One region of the Peribacillus frigoritolerans genome, then DNA from elsewhere that is predicted to be linked to it. Evidence: riboswitches for the same ligand, from Rfam matches in the RefSeq annotation. Region 1 holds a riboswitch; each other region holds the start of a gene.
What was found. A riboswitch is a leader RNA that binds a small molecule or an ion and turns the genes downstream of it on or off. The one in region 1 is predicted to bind cobalamin.
Positions count from the first base shown of each region.

Region 2: another riboswitch for cobalamin. It lies ahead of ABOA58_RS05925 (ribonucleoside-diphosphate reductase subunit alpha); the one in region 1 lies ahead of ABOA58_RS21165 (FecCD family ABC transporter permease).
Region 3: another riboswitch for cobalamin. It lies ahead of metE (5-methyltetrahydropteroyltriglutamate--homocysteine S-methyltransferase); the one in region 1 lies ahead of ABOA58_RS21165 (FecCD family ABC transporter permease).

Region 1 covers NZ_CP158190.1:4,319,958-4,327,828, forward strand. The annotation lists gene ABOA58_RS21155 (ABC transporter substrate-binding protein) at 1-462, opposite strand, end outside; gene ABOA58_RS21160 (heme ABC transporter ATP-binding protein) at 492-1,259, opposite strand; gene ABOA58_RS21165 (FecCD family ABC transporter permease) at 1,256-2,329, opposite strand; cobalamin riboswitch at 2,522-2,708, opposite strand; gene ABOA58_RS21170 (GNAT family N-acetyltransferase) at 2,816-3,325, opposite strand; gene ABOA58_RS21175 (sigma-70 family RNA polymerase sigma factor) at 3,616-4,182, shown strand; gene ABOA58_RS21180 (DUF4179 domain-containing protein) at 4,179-5,318, shown strand; gene ABOA58_RS21185 (L-cystine transporter) at 5,552-6,940, shown strand; gene ABOA58_RS21190 (hypothetical protein) at 7,080-7,871, opposite strand, start outside.
Region 2 covers NZ_CP158190.1:1,197,712-1,205,582, forward strand. The annotation lists gene ABOA58_RS05895 (GNAT family N-acetyltransferase) at 1-348, opposite strand, end outside; gene ABOA58_RS05900 (hypothetical protein) at 464-955, shown strand; gene ABOA58_RS05905 (cold-shock protein) at 1,153-1,350, shown strand; gene ABOA58_RS05910 (hypothetical protein) at 1,392-1,559, opposite strand; gene ABOA58_RS05915 (flavodoxin domain-containing protein) at 1,681-2,118, opposite strand; gene ABOA58_RS05920 (ribonucleotide-diphosphate reductase subunit beta) at 2,090-3,142, opposite strand; gene ABOA58_RS05925 (ribonucleoside-diphosphate reductase subunit alpha) at 3,188-5,485, opposite strand; cobalamin riboswitch at 5,624-5,804, opposite strand; gene ABOA58_RS05930 (manganese-dependent inorganic pyrophosphatase) at 6,098-7,027, shown strand; gene ABOA58_RS05935 (hypothetical protein) at 7,127-7,273, opposite strand; gene ABOA58_RS05940 (SulP family inorganic anion transporter) at 7,359-7,871, opposite strand, start outside.
Region 3 covers NZ_CP158190.1:4,768,828-4,776,698, reverse strand. The annotation lists gene ABOA58_RS23565 (ABC transporter ATP-binding protein) at 1-74, shown strand, start outside; gene ABOA58_RS23560 (ABC transporter permease) at 123-914, shown strand; gene ABOA58_RS23555 (ABC transporter permease) at 919-1,704, shown strand; gene ABOA58_RS23550 (acyl-CoA thioesterase) at 1,747-2,223, opposite strand; gene metE (5-methyltetrahydropteroyltriglutamate--homocysteine S-methyltransferase) at 2,220-4,526, opposite strand; cobalamin riboswitch at 4,673-4,865, opposite strand; gene ABOA58_RS23540 (potassium channel family protein) at 5,105-5,524, shown strand; gene bcp (thioredoxin-dependent thiol peroxidase) at 5,587-6,057, shown strand; gene ABOA58_RS23530 (aminopeptidase) at 6,069-7,178, shown strand; gene ABOA58_RS23525 (D-2-hydroxyacid dehydrogenase) at 7,328-7,871, shown strand, end outside.

The DNA of each region.
Region 1 (7,871 bases):
TTGGATATATGTATTGATTCCGGCTTCTTTCAGCTCTTGGACGGTTCCTAATGTTTGTTCCGTAAAGGCGCTTTTCCAGCCAGCATATGCAAAATCCGGCTCTGCTTCAAAGAAAACTTCTTTTGAAGGGTATTCCTTGGAAAGCACAGGCACCGTTTCATAGGCATCTTTATACTTTGGCAAAATTTCGTCATCCAAATAAGCCGTACCTGCCATTGAATCCTGCAACCCCAATGCAAGCATGATTTCCGTCGCATGCTGATTTAGCGAAACCGCACGTTTTGGGGCCTCTGCATAGGTGAATTCATGATCCAGATTCTTGATGACCACCGTTTCTTTTCCACTTTTTTCACTCTGTTTACCTCCGTCCTTTGAAGCTTCCTCGGAGTTATTGCAAGCGCCCAATATCATCATTGCCAAAAAAAAACTGATGCTTAACAAAATCTTTCGGTAACCAGTCATATATTTTCCCCTCATATCTATTGTTTTTTTTATATATGTGCTAAAAAGGTGATATGCGTCTTTTGCGTGATGGGGTGTATGCCGATTTCCGTTTCCACCCCGAACACCTTCCTTATCATTTTTGTCGTCAATACAGCTTCTGGTGTTCCGGATGTGATCACTTTGCCATTTTGGATGACATATATATGATCACAATACATGGCTGCCAAATTTATATCATGCAGGGCCGTCAAGACGGTAACGTCCAGCTTTTTAACAAGGTCCAGCAATTGGAGCTGATGCCGGATGTCTAAATGATTCGTTGGTTCATCCAGGATGATGATGTTCGCTTCCTGGGCTAGGGCGCGTGCTATGAGGACACGTTGTTTCTCACCACCCGACAAACTCATGAAACTCCTGTCTTCAAATCCACTCATTTCGACGCGAGCTAATGCATGATTGACGATTCGTCTATCTTTCTCCGTATCTCCCTGAAATAACCGCTTATGAGGATGCCTTCCCATCCAAACCATCTCTTGTACACTAAAGTCAAAGGTCAGGGATGTTTCCTGACTGACAACCGCCATTTCCCGGGCTGTTTGTTTCTGTGAAAGCCGGTAAAGGTCACGGCCGTCGAGGTGAACAGATCCCGTATGCGGCTCCAAAATCCGGGAAGCATTTTTTAATAGTGTGGATTTCCCGCTCCCATTCGGGCCGATCAGCCCAACGAACTGCCCAGTTTTTATATGAAGGGTTATTTCCTCAATGATAGGAGTGTCCAGAATTGAATAGGATACTTCTTCAATAGCTAATCTCACTTGCCCCCACCTCCAAATGAATATGAACTTCGCCGCAAAAGCCAAATGAAGAATGGCCCTCCGCAAAGTGCGGTGACAACGCCAATCGGAAGTTCTTGAGGTGCCAGGACCAGCCGGGCACATACATCTGACCAAATGACGAGGATCATGCCAATCAATATGCTGCATGAAAGAACACGTTTATGGTCTGTCCCGGCCAATAGCCGGGCTAAATGTGGTACTACCAGACCGATGAACCCAATCGAACCGCTTACAGCCACAACTGTCCCCGTAACAAGGGACGTAATGATGATCAGAACTTTACGGAAGGCTTCCATATTGACTCCGAGCGTCGCGGCGACTTCTTCGCCCATCAATAAGATATTAAGGGAGCGGGATTGTACGATAAGGAACAATGAAACCACAAGCACCACAACCGCTGGAATCGGTATGTATTCCCATTTTGCACCCGCTAAGCTGCCCATCATCCAAAACATCGCTTCACGGATGCCGGAATCTTTTGGTGCAAGAGTGACAATGAAATTAGTGACGGCAGACATGATCATCGATATGGCTACACCCGCCAATAACAGCCTTGTCGTTTGAATTCTCCCTCCCACTTGAGCCAATAAATAAACGGAAAGCATCGCAGCCATGGCCCCCAGGAATGCACCGAATGATAACGCATATTGTCCGAATATAGGCAGCGCCCCAAAAAGAATGACAAGGGTTGCCGCAACAGAAGAACCAGATGAAATGCCCAGGATATACGGATCTGCAAGTGAATTGCGCACCAAGGCCTGGATGACGACACCCACTACGGATAATCCCGCACCTACCACCGCACCGAGCAATACACGGGGCAGACGGATATCCCAAATGATCCGCTCTTGTGCGATACTCCAATTCACCTCCAGAGAATCACCGATAAAAGGAAGATGCCCTAAGGCGATCTTCCAAACCGTTATTGCTGACATCTTAACTGGCCCAAGGGTAACAGCGAATGTAATCGATAATAAAAGAATGCACAGCAAGAAAAATATCAGGAAACGAAACCTGCGCTTGGCATTTCTCTCAAAATGGTCAAGCATATCCTCATTCTCTTTCAATGAGCTTCTAACCAATGACTCTTCCAATGATGATATCCTCCTTCAAAAAAACACACAAAAAAACCCCAATCCTTTTAACAAAGAATGGAGTTACGAGTATAGGCCAAAAAATACGGAAGGACCTAAGTCCGCCTTTTCTTACTCTCGAACACCTCTCCTCTCAGCGAAGGAAAAATTGGTGATGCTCACTGGGTAGGTCTCCTGGCTTCCAAATCAACATTTCCTTTCGTCTTCCCTGACTGAGTCAAGTGACATCCTGAAAGAAAACTCCTTGGTTACAGTGGCGCGACCACTCGGGATTTGCACCCGATTCCCTGTTACCCTTTGTTCACACAAAGGCACCCAGCGGCAAATATATGAACTTCGCAAAATTTTCCAAACATTAAATACAACGTTAGTATAGTATACTCCCCATCTTTTCACAATTAAAAAAATGGGAATGCGGTCTATTAATAGAGGAATATGGATTTATAGATTCTTTCTATAATGGTAGAAAGTTAGCTTTTGACCAGTATCCGCACTAATTTCCTCATTAATCGAAATCCGTTCAAAACCGTTTTTCACTAAAACCTTTTGGGAAGCGATATTGTCGCTTGTCGTTTTGGCATGTATTTGAGTCACATTTAATTCCGGCGCCAGATTGACCAAAAGCTTTAAAGCTTCGTTCGCAATCCCTTTTTGCGTAAACGCTTCACCGATTCTATAACCGACATGAGCCGTCCCCTTAATAGGGTCGATATCCACAAGATTAATCCTGCCGACGATTATGCCTGAACCATCCTTAATCAAATAAAAAGAGGAGATAGCATCTTCTTGCTCTTTTAATAATTCCTTATGCCTGATTCCAAACGTTCCAGAGCTATAATAATCATCTCCCCGGCTTGGAACTGTTTGCTCGAAAAACCTTCTATTATTGCATTCAAATGCAAATAACGCTTGTGCATCCCGTTCATTAAGCCTTTCAATGTATATATCCATCATTCTTTCATCCTTTCAAAAAAACGCTAAGCATATGCGGCCTGATATATCATTCAAGAAAACCAAGGGCTTATCCTCCCTGATAAATATATATTGAAAACCGTTTATATGGATAACACTGTCGCATACTGACAAAATTTGATACCCTCTATACCATATCATTCCAAATTTTAATGGAACCATCGTATCTACTAATTTCTATAAAAACCCCAAAAAAGTTGAGAATAAATATTTTTATATACGTTGTATAAAGTGTAAAAGCTTTTACAAAAAACAAGGGGAATCATGTCATGAAGTCTACGAATAAAAATTTTATCGAGCGGTTGCAACGCCAAGAAGAAGACGCATTGGAATTTATAGTGGATACCTATTTGCCACTAATCAAGGGGGTAACATATAAGGTTCTCTCTCCTCTTAGGAACGACGGTGTCATGGAAGAATGCATCAATGATATTTTTCTTTCAATCTGGAACAATTCAATAAAGTTCCATGGGGATACAACTGATTTCAGAAAATGGATTTGTGCGATCGCTAAGTTTAAAGCGATTGATTATTACCGAAAAGCCATGAAGAAAATGGAGCTTACATCAGGTTACACAGAAGTAGATCCAGAAAAATCTGCAGAAGACGAACTGATTATACTGGAAGACAGAAAAGAACTGCTTCAGTTAATTGACCTTTTAGAACCTGTAGATCGGGATATTTTTATCATGAAGTACTTTCTTGGTTTAAAAAATGAGGATATCTCGATAAAACTCGGGTTGACCAAAGCATCAATAGATAATCGAATTTATAGGGGAAAAAAGAAGCTAAGTCAAAAAGCTACGAATCTTAAGTTAGGAGGCAGTGTCGTATGAAGGATATTTATGAATTATTAAATGATATAGACATAGACGAAACTGAATTTAAGGAAATAGAAGTCAGCGAACTAGAAAAAGCTAAAGTCAAAAGAACCCTAAAAAAATCAATAAGCAAGAAGAAAAAAATGAAACGCTGGCAAAAGAATGTTCTGGCTGCTTCTATTATATTCGGGTTATCCACCGCAACGATTGGACTCTCGTTTACCGCTTCTGCTAAAAGCATTCCTTTGATAGGAGATATTTTCAGCTATTTTAGTAATGAAAACTCAGGTCTCTCCGATGATATCAAGAATAATGGAAAGGGTCTTTATAGTGATTATAAGGCCTACTCTAACGAAATTGGCCTTACTGAAGAAAGCAATGGCCTTACTTTCACGATAAATGACGCCATTTATGACGGAAAAACGGTAACCATCACTTATACTATAGAAAGCGAAGAAGATTTGGGTGACGGATCATTCTTTATTCCCAGCCCGAATATAAAAGAAATGAAAGCCCAAGGAGGATCGGATGGAATTTCAAAAGTAGCTGATAAAAAATATGTAGGCTTATTAACGGTTAGTAACTTAGAAGATCTTAAAGTAGATAAGGTAAATATAGACTGGGATATAAACAGCATTAGTATTACCGACACGGATAAAGAGATAAAAGGAAATTGGGACTTTGCCTTCTCTCTAAAGGCAACTGAAAGCAACGAGAAGGTCATCAATAAAAGTGTGAATCAACACGGTGTAAAAGTATCCGTCGAAAAACTATCGATCTCGCCAATGTCCTTTGTGGTTGATTATCATCAAGAAGTGTCCGACTCAGTCAAAAACAAATGGGATGAAGCCTATGTGGAGTTGTCCATTAGAGATGACTTAGGAAATGTGTATGCTGGTCAAGGTAACGGAGGAAGCGGTATCGATTCTTATAATTTGAACTTCAGCAAAACATTTCAAAAAATCGATCCAAACGCTACGAAACTGATTGCGACACCACATGTAACATTACGTAATTTCACTTCAGAGAACCACGGAGAAGCAACCATAACGGAAGATGGTGAAGAAAAGGTGTCATCCTTCCCAACCAAACCAAGTAGTGCTCCAAAAGAGTTGGTATTGGATGATATCGTGATTGATTTGAAGAAATAACAATTTTACCTACAAGAGGTATACTGAACCCTAGATCCCAGAGTGGAGAAAGGTTCATGTATATCTCTTTTTTGTGACTTCTTATTCAGTCCATGAATATGGATACATACATGAATTACTTGAAAAGTCAAAAATAAATTATTTTCTTCTGGTAAAAAATCAACGGATGATGTATCATAGTCTTCAGATATTCATTATTCTCATTTGGTTAATCGGAATTAGGAGGAATATATATGATTGGTTATGTGTTTTTAAATCTTGCCATAATGCTCGTTCTTTTAGGCGTTTTATTTTACATGAATAAGAAGCATATTTCCTTTACAAAAAGGGTCTTTACTGGACTTGGTTTAGGGATTGTATTCGGACTTCTTTTGCAGTATTTCTATGAACCTCAGTCAGAAGCGATCGTTAAATCGGTCGATTGGTTTAACATTGTAGGTTCCGGCTATGTCAAGTTCCTGCAAATGATCGTAATGCCGCTTGTCTTCATTTCAATCTTATCCGCATTCACAAGATTGAAACTGACTAGCAATATTGGAAAGATCAGTGTCCTGATCATCGGAATCCTGCTTGGAACGACTGCGATTGCAGCAGGTGTCGGGATCACCTCGGCAACTGTATTCAATTTGGAAGCCGTACAAATTGAGCAAGGGGAAGCGGAGTTAAGCCGTGGGGATCAAATATCGGAAACATACGGTACGATTCAGGATAAAACGATGCCGCAGCAAATCCTTGAGTTGATTCCGTCCAATCCGTTCCTTGATTTAACGGGTGCACGTCCGACATCAACCATTTCCGTTGTAATTTTTGCTGCATTTCTTGGGATTGCCTATTTAGGGGTCAAAAGGAAACAGCCTGAACATGCTGAATTTTTTGCTAAAATAGTAGATACATTGCACAGCATTATCATGCGCGTAGTAACATTGATCCTGCGTTTAACACCTTATGGGATCTTGGCGATCATGACGAAGACTGTAGCTACGAGTGATTTGGATGCCATCCTGAAATTGGGGAAATTCGTAGGTGCCTCTTATGTCGCCCTGATTGTCATGTTCCTCATCCATTTGCTATTGCTGATGCTTGCAGGATTGAATCCAATCGTATATTTGAGAAAAGCTTTCCCGGTATTATCGTTTGCCTTCACTTCAAGAACAAGTGCAGGAGCTCTGCCATTGAACATCCAAACACAGAAACAACTAGGCGTGTCCGAAGGAATTGCCAACTTTGCCGGATCCTTCGGCTTGTCGATCGGTCAAAACGGATGTGCCGGAATCTATCCGGCCATGTTAGCGGTCATGATCGCTCCAACGGTTGGGATCAACCCGCTAGATCCTTCCTTTATCGCCATGTTGATTGCCATCGTGGCCATTAGCTCTTTCGGGGTTGCAGGTGTAGGCGGAGGAGCAACATTCGCTGCCATCCTCGTATTATCTGCAATGAACTTGCCAATCGCCTTGGCCGGACTGTTGATTTCCGTCGAGCCATTGATCGATATGGGAAGAACGGCTGTGAATGTCAGCGGAAGCATGACTTCCGGTATTCTGACTAGTAAAATAACGGGCGACCTTGATAAAGAACAGTTCAGCGAAGAATCATCTTTGAAAATTGAAGCTGAAATGTAAAAGAAAAAAGCATCGGACTTCCTGTCATGGGAGGTTCGATGCTTTTTTACATGGGCTGTACATTCAATTCAGCCAAAATCCTTGGTGCAAAAAGTAATAAGGGAATGATGATTGAAACCCAGTTAAGATAAAATTCATTTTAAATAAGTACATGCCAGATATTTTCTTGTTTCTTATATCTTCCCTTTATTTCTCCAACGCCATCAATGGTTAGCGAATCATTGGTTTCAGAGGGTTCATTCTCTATTATCAGATGTAATTTATTTATGTTTTGAATTCCATGATCAACATGGGCAATAACCGGTTGCTGAATAATAAAATCTTCATTGTTCATTCTTACTATTATAAAGCTCTTATGTAACAGTCTATCTTCTAATGGGATCATATTCATTGGGTCAAAGGATTTAGCAGTTATTTCCCCTTCAATATATAAATGAATGCCTGCTTGTTTATTAAACTCTTCAAATGCTTTCATTCTCTTTTCCATAGCAAAATTAATGACTTCCTCTGTTTCAGGACTTATTTTCACATCAGCTATTGAATGCTCCATATAGTCACCGGACTGCTGTTTTAATAGGTCATATAATGTATCTTCTCTATCAAAAAAACTTTCCATCCAGCCTGGTGAAAGCTCCCCCAGTAACAAACACATAAATAAACCGGAACTATAACAACTTCTTCTAATACTGGAAGTAGATTCATATTTGTTTGTTAGCTGTTGTGCATACTTTTTTAAAACTGAATCGTAATCAAGCGGGCTTTTTTCCGAGTAAGCCTTCAATTCGACATACCACGCAGGTCCCTCAATGGTTTCAATCAATTTTTCATATGTTAGGTACTCTTCAATTTTGGCTGCTCTTTTTTCCCTTAGGGCAATGAAAGCATTAAGGTATTGTTTCTTCTTAATTATGTTATTTTCCAACAACGCATG
Region 2 (7,871 bases), 2.5 Mb from region 1:
AGGCAGGTTCATTTTACCGGTCGAAACGGATATCTTTTCCCAGTCGCCGTGTAATTGAAGAGCATGCAGCAGTGCATCCGCGATACCCTGCCGAAAATAATCAGGATGGACGACCATCCGGCAAATCAGTATTTGACCATTTTCTTTTGTATAAGATATTGCACCCGCTAAGGCATCACCCTTTAAAAAGCATAAAAACGTTTCATGACAATGAATGAATTGTTCATATGTTTCCAATAATGGAGGGATATCGGCAAAGCCGATCATATCCGCTTCCACCTTATAGGCTTCTTTCTGAAGTTTAAAAAGCTGCAGGCCATAATCGGTGTCCAGGTCCCGAATTGTCATGATCAATCAAATCACTCCCTTTCCTTACATTATAATGGAAGAGGGAAATTATTGTTTCTAATCAGTCTATGTTATAATCGACAAACAATATGAACTAATGAAATGAGGAAGAAATTTGTTAACATTTGAAGAAAAATTGAGCATCATTGAAACTTTTCCGGAATTACAGCGAAAAGACGTTTCATTGGGACGTGTGAACTTCCATTATCCAGATAGCGTCCAGGAGAAAAAAATCGTCGTTCAGCACTTGCATCCCAATGGAAATGGATTCGTTTACGCAGGGCATATGAGAAAAAAAGACACTGACCGTAAAGGGTTTATCAATATACGTGACTATAATGAAGCGGAATTGAAAGAATTGATCCAAAAAAGCGTGGATTACCTATCAAAACCTCCGGTTGAAGTCGAAGAAGAGGAAAACGAGTTCGCTAGGTTGGAAGGGGCATGGATTGGCCCTGAAAAGCAAGAGCTTACACTTGAAAGGGAAGACCTGCTTTGGAATGTTTATTCAGGGTCGAATCTTGAGGAATGTTTCGAGAGTCCGATAGAGGCGGAGCGCTACTTATTGGACGAAGGCTTCCGACAAAGCAAGAAGAGGAATATGTAGAATTTTAGGATAATTTGTCGGTTGATTTACTGCGATATTCTTGTTTTTTTTGGATTTCCCATGATATAATATGAGTAATTATTTTTGTTCGGAAAAGTTTGATAGAAGGATTTACTGTAATAGGATTCCTCTTGAAACATTATCCAGAACCAAAAATAGTAATAAAATGGATTTTTCCAAACACAGGAGGAACTATCATGGTACAAGGTAAAGTAAAATGGTTTAACGCAGAAAAAGGTTTCGGTTTCATCGAAGTTGAAGGCCAAGACGATGTATTCGTACATTTCTCAGCTATCCAAGGAGAAGGCTTCAAAACGCTTGAAGAAGGCCAAGAAGTTTCTTTCGAAATCGAGCAAGGCGCTCGTGGACCACAAGCAGCTAACGTTCAAAAATAATTGAACGCATATAAAAAAAAGACTCCGATTTTGGAGTCTTTTTATTTTGCTTTTATTTCGGCGATTTCCTTTAATGCTTTGTCCAATTTTTCTTCGATCCGTTTAGAACGATTAAAATGCCTTGACAGGAAAAACACGATGAATATAACGAATACGACAAGCACTAGCATAAAAAGGATAGGAAGGAACTGGGTTATATTTTCAGTCATTGGATATTATCTCCTTTTTTCTTTCATTATACTTCATGCTTACGGCTGCTATGATGGAGGGAGCCAAGTTTTTTAAAAAAACACTGAAAGGGGATATGCGAACATGCATATCCCCTTTCAGTCAGTTCTGGAATCGCGAGGCGAACTTTTGAAGTCTGGGCAAGTCTGATTCTTGATACATCTGTTCTATCTTCAATGTCACCAATAACTGGCTCTTGGCAAATAACATGTCCCGGAAATGATCGACCGCCCCACAAAAATGATTATAGTTGGTTTCACCAGTGCCGAAGACTCCCGTTTTCAGATGAGCAATAGGCAATTGTTCCAGTTCTTTATAAAGGGCTGCTGATTTAGCGGGAAGCTCCCCATTGCCCCATGTATAGGTGCCGACGATCAATGCATCGTAATCCGGCAATGTACGTAAATCGAATTCATCCATTCGAAATAGTCCAGCTTCAGGTATAAGGGAAGCGAGGGCTTCAGCAAGCGCTTTTGTATTGCCGCCGGCAGAATGATAGACAATGGCAACTTTACAGCTCATCGAACCCATTGCTGGCATTTACTTGACTGTATGTCCTTGATTTCTGTTCAAAGAAATCGGTTTTGGTAAGTCCGATGGATTCATCATCGAACGTTTTGATCCATGGCATCGGGTTCTCGCCATACTCTTTATACAAATTTTCAAGGCCTAGCATACGTAACCGTTTGTTGGCGATATATTCGATGTACTCATTGAATTCTTCCAAATCAAGATCGGCTTTGGTTTGGATATCTTCGAGCATATATTCAGACCATTCCTTTTCGAGTTCGACTGCTTTTTCAATCGTTGTATAGATGAACTTCGTGTTTTCTTCATTATTTAACTCAGGATATTCATACATCAAGATTTGAATGAGCATTCCAATGAAATCGAAATGGACCATTTCATCGCGGTGAATATAGGATATCATCGTAGCGGAACCGGTCATTAGATTTTGGCGACCTAAATTATAATAAAAGGCGAAAGCCAGATAGAAATAAATCCCTTCAAGGTTCGTTGAATGGATCAATGCCTCGAATAAATGCTGTGGGCTGGGATCGTCCACGAACGTTTGATAAGCATCAACGATCGGTTGGTTACGCTTAATCACTTCAGGATGTTCTTTGATGCGGTCGAAAAGCTGTTTTTGCTTGCCTACCGGAATCAAGGAAGCAAGGATATAGGAATAAGATTCATTATGGATCGATTCCTGCTGGGCCATGTTGGCCAGGATAGCTTTTGCCGCCGGATCTTTGATGTACCGAAGGATTTCTACTAATGTGGGCGTTTGAAGACTGTCCATTCCAGCAATCATCGTAAGGATATCGAGAAAAGCATCCTGGATATCTTCGTCCAATTCGCCCCACTGCTTTTTATCCTGAATCATGTTCACGCTCGAAGGCTTCCAAAAGTTATTGATGAGCTGTGTATAGGTATCATAGAATTTTTCATACTGAATATCGTTCCAAAGGAGGAAGCCTGAAGCTTCTCCTTTGAAAACACCGGTTGCCTTGGTTGGATGCGTCGGTTCAAGCATCCGAATTTTTTTGATATGATTGGTCATTCGTGAAAACTCCTTTAAGAATAGATTACTGGGTCATGATTGTCATTAACTTGAACAGCTTTCGCAGGCATTGTCATATTCGGAAGAAGTCGAACGAACATAATACGTTGATTTCAACCCGCTTTCCCATGCAGTTAAATGGATATCCAACAGGACCTTCGCTTTGATTGTATTGTGTACATACAGATTAAAGCTGATTGCTTGGTCAATATGGCGTTGTCGGGCTGCATTTTGCCTGATGCTTTCCAGTTGGTCCAAATTGAATCGCGTCTTTTTATAATATTCATACGTAATTGGCGTCAAGCCTGGTGCGGTCACCTTGAATTTGAAGTTTTTCTTTTCTTCGTAAAATTCAATTTCATACAAAGGGTCGATGCCATCCGTGGAATTACCGATTTTGGCTGTCGATGAATTGGGGGCAATCGCCATTAAATATCCATTACGGGTCCCGTGTTCCTGCACGTCTGCTTTTAAATCCATCCATTTTTGATCTGTATAGTCACGCAGTTCGAAATAGTCCCCTGTATGCCAATCAGATCCTTCAAAATATGGGTATGATCCTTTTTCCTTGGCCAATTCGTTGGATGCCTTGATTGTTAAGTAAGCGATCTTTTCGTATAAAGCATCGGCATATTGAACAGCCTCATCGGATTCCCAATAAATATTCTGTGTGGCAAGTAAATGATGCCATCCAAACGTTCCTAAACCAATTGCCCGGTAACGTTTGTTCGAGATGGATGCTTGTTTGACAGGAAGATTATTCACATCAATGACATTGTCCAGCATACGGATCTGAATGGGAATCAATCTTTCCAAAACATCGCTGCCCACCGCTCGTGGCAAGTTAATGGATGAAAGGTTGCAGACAACGAAATCGCCGCTTTTACGAACCACAACAACATCTCCATCTTCTGTTTCATATTCATCCGTGATCGTCGAAGGGCTTAGGTTTTGGGCAATCTCCGTACAAAGGTTAGAACAATAAATCATACCTTTATGTTTATTGGGATTCTTCCGATTAACTTCATCGCGGTAGAACATATACGGTACGCCTTCTTCTAATTGAGAAATCATGATGCTTTTCATGATGTCCATCGCATTGATTTTTTCAAAGCTATAGTTTGGAAGCGTGCCATTTTCTGCGGCCTCGACAGCAAGTGCATAATGATTCCTGAAGCTTCCTTCGCCTTTCTTCTCGTCATAAAGATCTTCAAGTGAAAATCCAAGGGTTTGCTTAACGGTATGCGGATCGAAAAGATACCATTCTTTTCTGTCGCGCACAGCCTCCATGAATAAATCCGGTATGCATACGCCTGTAAAAATATCATGTGCTTTTAATCTGTCATCCCCGTTTTGTGTCTTTAAATCGAGGAAGCTCATGATATCTTTATGCCAGGCATCCAAGTAAATCGCGATGGCGCCTTTACGTTGCCCCAATTGATCGACACTTACCGCTGTCTGGTTGAATAGTCGAATCCAGGGCGTCGTGCCGGAACTGTTTCCAGAGAAACCCCGGATATCAGAACCAAGCGAGCGAACCTTACCAACGTAAAGGCCGACACCGCCGCCGAATTTAGATACTTTTGCTGCATCGTAGTTTGATAGATAGATGCCATCAATGGAATCTTCAATTGCGTCGATAAAGCAAGAGCTTAACTGTCCATGTGTTTTACCTGCATTGGAGAGTGTAGGAGTCGCAACGGTCATATAAAGGTTGGACATGGCCCAGTATGCTTCTTTTATAAGTTGCAGGCGGTGCTCCGTTTTTTCCATTCGCATGATTTCCATCGCGATGATCATGAAACGTTCTTGCGGCAATTCGTAGACCTTGTCCTTTTTTGGGCGGGCCAGATAGCGGTCGTTCAATAAGTAGATGCCTATGTAAGAGAATAATTTATCTTTTTCCGGGTCGATCACCGAACCCAATTCCTCAATTTCCGCTTTTGTATATGAAGATAGCAGTTCTGGTTTATAAATTGGATAACGCTGACCTTCCGAAAGCTGGGAGAGTTCTGTGATCAGCTCATAGAATGGGCCATAACTCTTGCCTTCATAACCTCGATTGGCTTGTGCATCCCTATACATTGTATTCAACAGTTCTGCTGCAGCAACGAATGTCCAATCCGGAGCATCGATATCCACACCTTCAAGAGCGAGCTGAATCAGTTTTTTTGATGCCTGTTCTTCGGTTGAGTCACTTTTGCGATCAAGCCATTTTGTAAAACGCTTTTTGAACTTTTCCATATCGAGACGGCCTTCGAATTCCTTCGATAACATCTCAAGCTGGATGGATTTCGTTTCTGTGTCATTTTCACTTATGGTAGAGTTATATGTTTGAGTCATTAATAATCCTCCTTGTTAACTTCCGCTAAAATAAAAAAACCGCCCAAAGAATTGAGCGGATCAAACGATAGAATAAAAGAGCCATGAAAAAATAGCCGTTATACTATCGTTTCATCATCTCAATCCCCGAAGAATAAGAAACGTGAAAAATTCAAGGCAGGTCTCCTGACTCATGATCATCCTACTTTGAGTCCTTCCCGTATAGAGAGCTATACAGTGGGTTTCTCATTTCGTCACATTTACAGTTGCGGGGACAGTTCCGGGTTTACACCGGATTCCCTTTTCAGCCATCACTGGCACCTTGGATTATAAAAAATTCTATATATAGTTATTGGTATTGTTTATGTAATCAATATCTAGTATTTCTGCTTATATTATCGTAAGCCATATACGATGATAATTCAACTAATATATTTGAAAAAAACCAACCCTTATCTATTGACAAAGTGATGGCAGAGGGTGAAGTAATGAAAGATTTTATTGGGGAATGGATAATTCAAGCGCTGATTTTACTGGATTTTGTGTTAAAATAAAGTGTCTAGTAAAGGTGGCTCTCCCTTATTGCGGTGAGGGGATTCGCGGAAAAATATTTATGAAAAAGGGGATAAAATCTTGGAAAAAGTATTAGTTTTTGGACATAAAAACCCGGATACAGACACAATCTGTTCAGCAATCGCTTATGCAGATCTGAAAAAGCAGTTAGGTATCAACGCTGAACCAGTTCGTCTGGGTGAAGTGAATGGTGAAACGCAATATGCATTGGACCAATTCAAATTCGACGCTCCCCGTCTTGTGGAAAAAGTGGCAGGGGAAGCTGATGGCGTAATCCTGGTCGATCATAACGAACGCCAGCAAAGTGCTGAAGATATTGACCAAGTCCGTGTGTTGGAAGTTATCGACCATCACCGTATCGCTAACTTCGAAACAAGCGATCCTTTATATTACCGTGCGGAACCAGTTGGCTGTACGGCAACCATTTTAAATAAAATTTATAAAGAAAACGGCATTGAAGTTCCTAAAGCGATCGCAGGTCTTATGCTGTCTGCCATCATTTCCGATTCTTTATTGTTCAAATCACCTACATGCACGGAGCAAGACGTTGCAGCAGCTATGGAATTGGCTGCCATTGCGGGAGTCGACGCTGAAACATATGGCTTGGAAATGTTGAAGGCGGGAGCTGACTTGAGCGACAAAACGATTGCTCAGCTTATCACTCTTGATGCAAAGGAATTCTCCATGGGAATGGCTAAAGTGGAGATAGCACAGGTAAATGCTGTTGATCCGAACGAGGTCCTTGCTAAGCAAGCTGAATTGGAAGCGGCGATTGAAGCGGTAATCGCTGTGAAGGAATTGGACTTATTCCTATTCGTCGTAACGGATATCTTGACTAATGATTCTGTTGCCTTGGCTCTTGGTAAAGCAGCTTATGCAGTGGAAAAAGCATACGACGTGTCATTAAACAACAACATCGCCGTCTTAGAAGGCGTTGTATCGCGTAAAAAACAAATCGTGCCGGTCTTAACGGACGTATTCAGCAAGTAATAAAGGAAAAGGGATGCTCATTAAAAATTTGGGCATCCTTTCTCTGTACATGCAAAAAAAAGACTCAACCATCCATTAAGGGTGTTTGAGTCTTTTTTCTTAATTCAAGGCTTCCTTTTCTTTTTCATAGGCGATGACAATCAATTCTTTATTGGCTTCCTCGCCTAGTTTGCTTTCAAAGCTTTTCAGTTCATTCAATAAATCCGGTGACAGATTTGCTGCTGTATAATCCTGCTCGGGTGTCATGCTTTTCGCTCCTTTCAAAAGGAAATGATTCATGTTATCTATTTTGTCGGTTTGAAAAGTTTCTATTCAGCAGAATGTTACTTCTTCAAGATATTTTACTTTCTGAGGTGGCGAGTTTTTCAAGCAATGACGAACTTTCTTCATCGAGCCCTTGGACTTGGACAGGAATTCCCAGAAGCTGATATTTAAGGATAACCGTATCAACAGCACCGACTGCTGAAGCATCCCAAATTTTAGAATGGGTGAAGTCGATGACGATTGCATCAGCTTTTTCCTTGAACTCGAACTTCGAAACAAAGTCCTGGACAGAAGCGAAAAATATTTGTCCGCTGATACGATAAGTGATTTTCTTAGCCTGGATGTTTTCCGTTTTCTCTACTGCCACTTTAGAAATTTTAGCCGAGAAGAAAATCATGCTCAAAAGCACTCCGGCAAATACCCCTTTTGATAAGTCATGTGTATAAAGGACAATGAGGACCGTCACGATCATCACGGCTGCATCCGACTTAGGAGCTATAGTGAGCCTCTTTAGGGAAGACCAGTCAAATGTCCCGATTGAAACCATGATCATGACTGCGACAAGTGCAGCCATCGGTAT
Region 3 (7,871 bases), 450 kb from region 1:
TAAAAGACATCAAAATCCATGAAACGTCCATTGAAGAGATCGTTCGCAATATTTACGAAGAAGGCACTGTCTGACTCTCTTATCATTAAGAAACAACGTGTCTATCAAGAAGGGGGAGGGCCATGGGGAAGTATCTTGCCATGATCCGCATGCGTTTTTTAATGATGCTTGCGTATCGAACGGATTATTATACCGGCATTTTAATTTATAGCATTAATATCGGTGCTTATTATTTCTTATGGAATGCGATATATGGAGAAAAAAGCTCCATCGAAGGACTTACAAGCATGCAGATGACAACCTATGTCGCGGTTGCATGGATGGCGCGCGCTTTTTATTTCAATAATATTGACCGCGAAATCGCCACTGAGATTAAAGACGGCAAGGTTGCCATTGAAATGATAAGGCCTTATAACTATTTAGGCATGAAAACGATGCAAGGGCTTGGGGAAGGGATATTCCGTTTCTTCTTCTTCTCGATTCCGGGGATGCTGCTGGTAGCTTTCATTTTTCCTATCGAATTGCCGCACGAGCCGGCTACGTGGGGGATGTTCGGCATTTCCTTACTGTTCAGCTTCATCATCAATACACAAATCAACTTATTGACGGGAATCACCACCTTTTTCTTATATAATAATGCCGGATTAATCCGCGCTAAAAGGGTTATCATTGATTTATTTTCCGGTCTGCTGCTGCCCATCAGTTTCTATCCTATATGGGCGCAGGAAGTGATGAAATATTTACCCTTTCAAGGGATCAGCTATGTACCAAGCATGATTTTTACGAATGGGTACAGTTCAGGCGAAATTGGCATGGCGCTTTTACAGCAGTTAATTTGGTGCATCATTCTCATAATACCGATTCAGCTTTTATGGATAGTCGCAAAAAAACAGCTGATTATTCAAGGAGGTTGACGGGATGTTTTATGTATCGATGTTTTTTCAATATGTGAGTCAATATATGAAAACAAGACTGCAATATCGAGCCGATTTCTTCATGGAAATCCTATCTGACCTGCTGAATCAGGTCGTGAATCTAGTATTTATCTTAGTCGTTTTTGGACATACGCAATTTTTAAGCGGATGGAGCCGTGAAGAAATCATATTCATTTATGGATTTTTCCTTATCCCATTCGCCCTTTTTTCAGCCTTTTTCAACATCTGGGATTTTAATGACCGTTATATCGTCAAAGGTGAAATGGACCGGATATTAACAAGACCGATACATAGCCTGTTTCAAGTCATTTTAGAAAGAATCGAGCTTGAAGCGTTATTTGGTGTTGTGACCGGTTTGATCATTATAGTCTATTCGGGGATTTCATTGGATCTGCAGCTTGCGTGGTATGACCCGATTCTTTTCATCATTTTTGCAATAGGCGGGGCCCTTGCTTATGCAGCCATATTCGTTTCGATAGCAAGCATTGGTTTCTGGTCGGATGCGAAAACCTCCATCATGCCAATGATGTATAATATCGGGAACTATGGGCGCTATCCTGTTGATATTTATAATAAGGTCATTCGTTTTGTCCTAACATGGGTGCTGCCATTCGCGTTTGTTGGTGTTTATCCGGCATCTTATTTCCTTAGAAAGGAAGAGTGGTATGCATATGCATTTGCCACACCTGTAATTGGGGTAGCCTTTTTCGTGATATCCGTATTCATATGGAATCAGGGAGTGAAGAGGTACCGCGGGGCAGGGAACTGAAAGAAACCCCTTCAACAGCATTCATGTTGAAGGGGTTTTTGTTTAGTTGCGTTTATTCTTTCTTTCAATATATCTTGCTTGTGCTTGAACATATTGCTGCTTTTCCTCTTCGGTTTCCGGAATGACCTGTGGTACGTTTGTCGGCTTACCGTCTTCATCAATGGCCAGCATCGTTAAAAAAGCACGGGCCGTAAGCTGTTTCTCGCCTGTTAATAGGTTCTCGCGCTCCACTTTCACGAATACCTCCATTGATGTGCGATGGGCACAGGTAACATAAGCTTCAAGGTTGATCGCATCCCCCGTCTTGATGGGGGCCAAAAAATCAAAAGAGTCGCTTGAAGCAGTCACAACGGGTTTTCGACAATGGCGCATAGCTGAAATGCAGGCTATTTTATCAACATAGGCCATTACTTTACCGCCAAAGATGGTATTGTGATGATTTGTATCCGGTGGAAAAACAAGGTCGGTTAAAAAAGTCCGGGACTGCTGTATTGGATGGGCAACGTTCTTTTCAATCATTTGCCTGTTGTTTTTGCTAAAAGGTTTTCACGGACGATTTTTGCTGCTTCGACCATGTTTTTCAAGGAAGCGACGGTTTCCGGGATACCCCTTGTTTTCAGTCCGCAGTCGGGATTGATCCAAAACTGGTCTTTATCCAATACCTTGATCCCACGTTCAATCATATCTACCATTTCTTCCACTGCCGGCACACGCGGGCTATGAATATCATACACACCCAGACCAATGCCTTTTTCATACGTTTTTTCCTCGAATGCGGAAGCAAGCTCCCCATGGCTACGGGATGTTTCGATGGAAATTACATCGGCATCCAGGGAGGAGATGACATCCATGAAACTGTTGAAGTCGCAATAGCACATATGCGTATGAATTTGGGTTGTATCCTCCACGCTTGATGTGGATATCAAGAACGAATTCACAGCCCAGTTCAAATACTCGTCGCGATCGCTTCTTTTCAATGGCAGACCTTCTCTAAGTGCAGGCTCATCAACCTGAATCATTTTGATTCCAGCGGATTCCAATGCAATGACTTCTTTTTCCAAAGCGAGCGCCAGCTGATAGCAAACATTCTCCCTGGAAATATCATCACGGACAAATGACCAGTTCAAAATCGTAACAGGACCTGTAAGCATTCCCTTTACCGTCTTCTTCGTCAGTGATTGTGCATATACACTTTCCCTGACTGTCATCGGTTCGATGAAATGGATGTCGCCGTAGATGACTGGTGGTTTCACACAGCGGGATCCATAGGATTGTACCCAACCCTTTTCTAAAAAGACGAATCCGCCTAACTTATGGCCGAAGTATTCAACCATATCCGTCCGTTCGAATTCCCCGTGAACAAGGACATCCAAACCGATTTCTTCTTGGATTTCAATCCATCTGCCAATTTCTTCGTTAACGAATATTTCATATTGCGAAGCGGTCCATTCTCCTCTTTTGAATTTCCCGCGTGCTTGTTTAACTTCAAATGTTTGCGGAAAGCTGCCGATCGTAGTCGAAGGGAGAAAAGGCAATTTGAAAAATTCCTGTTGTTTTTGGTAACGTTCTTTAAATGGAAGCTGTCGGGCTGCGGTCCTGGTTTTAACCTTTTCGACATTGGCTTGTACAGTTCCGTGATTCCGGGCATTTGAACTTGCTAACGTTTGAAGCGTGAATTTATTGGCATCGACTTTTTCGGCAATTGCTTCAAAGCCTTGATTATTCCCTTTGACCAAGAGTGTGATTTCCTCAAGTTTCTCATCAGCGAAAGCGAGTGCCTCTTTCGCTTCTTTTGAAAGGGCGGTTTCATTACGAACTGTCACCGGGACATGAAGCAGGGAACAAGAGGGCTGAAGCCAGATTTGGTCTTCGGCTACAATTGTCTTAAGAGTCTCGATCAATTGGATTTTTTTCGATAAATCAGAAAGCCAAATGTTTTTTCCGTCAATCACACCTGCAGCAAGCACTTTGTCCTTCGGGAAGCCGAATGCTTCCAGGTTGCTTAGATTCCTTCCTTTGTCATGTACAAAATCAAGACCAATTCCTTGGACTTGTAATTCGATGACTTCTTGGTAATGTTCCACGGCATCAAAGTATGTTTGTAGCATGATGTTCAGGTTTGGTGCTGCTTCATTCAGTTTTTCATAGAGGTAAGTAACAGTTTGCATATCTTCTTTGGAAATCGATGAAACAAGTGAAGGTTCGTCCATTTGAACCCACTTCACGCCTTCTTGCTCCAACTCCCGCAGGATTTGCGTGTATAGGGGAAGCAGGCTCAGGATGATGCCAGGGATATCTTGTTTTTTGAAGCCTTTGGAAAGGGAGATGAAAGTATAAGGACCGATCAATACGGGCTTCGTTTCAATCCCTAGGTTTTCCTTGGCTTCCCGATATGCTGCAAGTGGTTTGTTTTCTGTTAACGTCAGCTGTGGCACCTTTAATTCAGGGACAATATAGTGATAGTTCGTATTGAACCATTTCGTCATTTCGGAAGCTACTTCATCATTGTTTCCGCGAGCCATTGAATAATAAACGGAAAGGGGGACGCTTCCGCTTTCATAGGCTGAATAACGTTCAGGAACAAGACCGAACATGACGGACATATCGAGCATTTGATCATAGCAAGTGAAGTCGTTGACAGGAATAATATCAATGCCTCGCTTCTTCTGTTTTTGTAAGTTGCCTAAACGGATGGCTTTTAGCTGTGCCGTAAATTCTGCTTCATCGATTTTACCGGACCAGTAAGACTCCAATGTACGTTTCCATTCACGATTTTCCCCGATTCGAGGGTAACCCAAACTACTGCTTTTCAATATTCCCATCCTCCTATATTCATTTAATTGAGCAATAAAAAAAGCATTCCTAACCGTCAAAAGAGATGGTTAGAAATGCTTAAAATAAAGAGGCATGCAAAATGCCCCTTAAAATTATAAGGTCCCTAACACCTCCCTATCTCCCGTAGGTTAAAACAGTGTTGTCGAAATAGGCAGGTCTCCTGACTTAGGGATTAACATTAGCGACGGGCCTTCCCGATCTGTTGATCAGTGGCATATTGGATGGCGCTAACACTCCCATTACAGTGGCGGGACCGTGCCGGAATTACACCGGACTTCCCTTTTAATCCTAATTTAAAATTAGGAACCTATTTCCACATATGAAATTTGACAAAACCTGCCTTGATAACTGTTTGCAGGCTAAAAATTTATAAAATAAAAACTATTATAAAAATTTAGACAATCTTAACATATCCGACCAAAAGGGTCAACATGAAAAAAAGATTCAGGAAAAGTATGCGGCTATTAGGTGTGTAGGTGATAAGGGTCTGTTCCTAAAAAAGAATATATTGTTTGGACAGGGAGTATGTATAGAGGAAGTGGCGTTTTGAAATGGGGCGTGGGGGATGACTTTCTACATCTTGATTGCAGGAATCATTTTTTGCATGGTGATGAGCATTCGTACGTTATTTCTTGTTGAGTCGGGAGGAAAGAAGTTTTCTCTGGAGGATATGCTGTGGCTAGGCAATTTATATGCGACGATATTAGTTGGATTTGCACTGATTTATTTATTATACGAACTTCAGAATCATTCGGTGATTCTTGATATGGGCAATCGATTGGATGGCACTTTCTATGAACAGTTGAAGACTTCTTTTTATTTTAGTGCGATGACGATGTTTTCTGTAGGGTATGGAGATATAGCCCCGATTGGCATGGGGAGGATGATAGCTACGATTCAGGCTTTCATCGGTTATACACTGCCGGCAGCGTTCGTGATCCGGACGGTGATTGATTTGGAGCACAAAGATAGGAAGGATAAATGAAAGTTGTGTTTCTTTCGATTATTGGGTACTCTTACCATAATGAAAGAAATGGAGGGTTCAATATGACAGTTAAAATTGGAGAAAAAGCACCTGATTTCAAGCTCCCTGCAAACAATGGTGAAATGGTGTCCCTATCGGATTTTAAGGGGAAATATATTGTTTTATATTTTTATCCAAAAGACATGACGCCAGGCTGCACGACGGAGGCCTGTGATTTCCGGGACCATAATGAGCAATTTGAGGAAATGAACGCTGTCATCATTGGAATCAGCCCAGACCCAGCTGCACGTCATGAAAAATTCATCGAAAAACATGGATTGCCTTTTCTGCTGCTGGCTGATGAAAATCATGAAGCGGCTGAATCATTTGATGTGTGGCAATTGAAAAAGAACTTCGGCAAGGAGTATATGGGCATTGAACGTTCAACTTTCCTGATTGATAAGTCTGGTAAGGTAGTCAAAGAATGGCGTAAAGTAAAAGTCAAAGGCCACGTCGAAGAAGCTCTTGAAACTCTTCGTGACCTCGAAAAATAAGGGACAGGCAGATGAAGGATGAGCGAATAACGAAGCTTGCAGCCAGGCTGATTCATCATTCGATACAATTACAGCCAAAAGAGAGAATCCTCATACGGGGCCATATCAACACGAAACCATTATTGAAAGAGCTGATTGATGAAATTTATAGAGTGGGTGCTTACCCATATGTAGAACTCGAAGACGATGAAATAAGCCGCCACCTGTTACAAGGGAATGTAAAGGAACAACTTGACACCTCTTCGCAATGGGCCTTGAAGAAATATAAGGATATCGATGCGGTCATCATCATCACCGGGGAGGAAAACGATGTGGGAATGACCGATGTTCCCATCGAGAGGCACCGTCTTCAAGGGGAGGCTATGAATTCCCCCACTCTTTTCTATGTAAACAACCGACGTTGGGTCTTGCTTAATTATCCCACCAACGCATTAGCGCAAAAAGCCGGCATGACCTTCGACAGGTACGAAGATTTTCTTTTGAATGTATGCAACATGGATTACGGGAAAATGGAGACGGCCTTGAAACCGTTAAAACAATTGATGGAACGAACTGACAATGTCAGGATCGTCTCGCCAGGAACGGATTTGACCTTCTCCATCAAAGGTATGCCGGCCGTCATATGTGCCGGAAAAAAGAATTTACCGGATGGGGAAGTGTTTACGGCACCCATAAAAGATAGTCTCAATGGAAGGATATCCTTCAACACACCAACAACCTATGAAGGATTCACCTTTAGTGACATAGAATTAAACTTGGAAAAGGGAAAAATCATTAAAGCTACTTCCGATCGTGACTCTGAAATGAACCGAATTCTGAATATTGATGAAGGGTCCCGATTTATCGGGGAGTTTGCAATTGGAATCAATCCATACATATTGGAACCTATGGATGATATCCTGTTCGATGAGAAAATAAGCGGGAGTCTGCACTTGGCTCTTGGACTTGCCTATCAAGAAGCGGATAATGGAAACCGATCATCGATTCATTGGGATATGGTTTTGATTCAGCGGCCCGAATATGGGGGTGGTGACATCTTCTTTGACGACGTCCTGATCAGAAGGGATGGCGTTTTCATTTTGCCTGAATTAGATGCATTAAACCCAAATTCCTTAAAATAAAGCCTTTTTTAATAAGGCTAAGGCTTTTGTCCAACTCAAAAAGGGGACACCTGAATATGCTTTATTAAGGGAATACCTCCTCAGAGAAAGTTGCGCGGGACACATAGAGCCCGTGTTTTTTTTATGTTAATTAAAAGGGAGAGATAAACATGTTAATACTTTCAACTGTCATTCCGAATGAAGGCATCCAAAAGAAGATGACGGAAGCTTTTCCTGACTTGGGCTTCATTTATCAAAAAGGATGGACGGGTGGGCCGCTTCGTGAAGCGGAAATCTTAATTACATATGGTGAAGACTTAACTGAAGAAATCATTGAAAAAGCTGCGAACTTGAAATGGATCATGGTCATGAGTGCAGGGATGGAATTAATGCCTTTTAAAGCCATAGAGGAACGGGGAATTCTGGTGACCAACGCAAGAGGCATTCATAAAATCCCGATGGCAGAGTATACGATAGGGATGCTTTTGCAATATGAAAAGAAATTGAAACTGCTTATGAAGAATGAAAAGGAAGAATTGTGGGATAGAAAGATTGAAGTAGGGGAATTGAATGGCAAGACGATGCTCGTTATTGGTGTGGGTGCAATTGGAGGGGAAGTGGCTCGTCTTGGGAAAGCCTTTGGGATGACGATGATAGGAGTGAATCGGAGCGGGAAACCAGTGGAATCCATCGATCACCTTTATGCCCTGGATA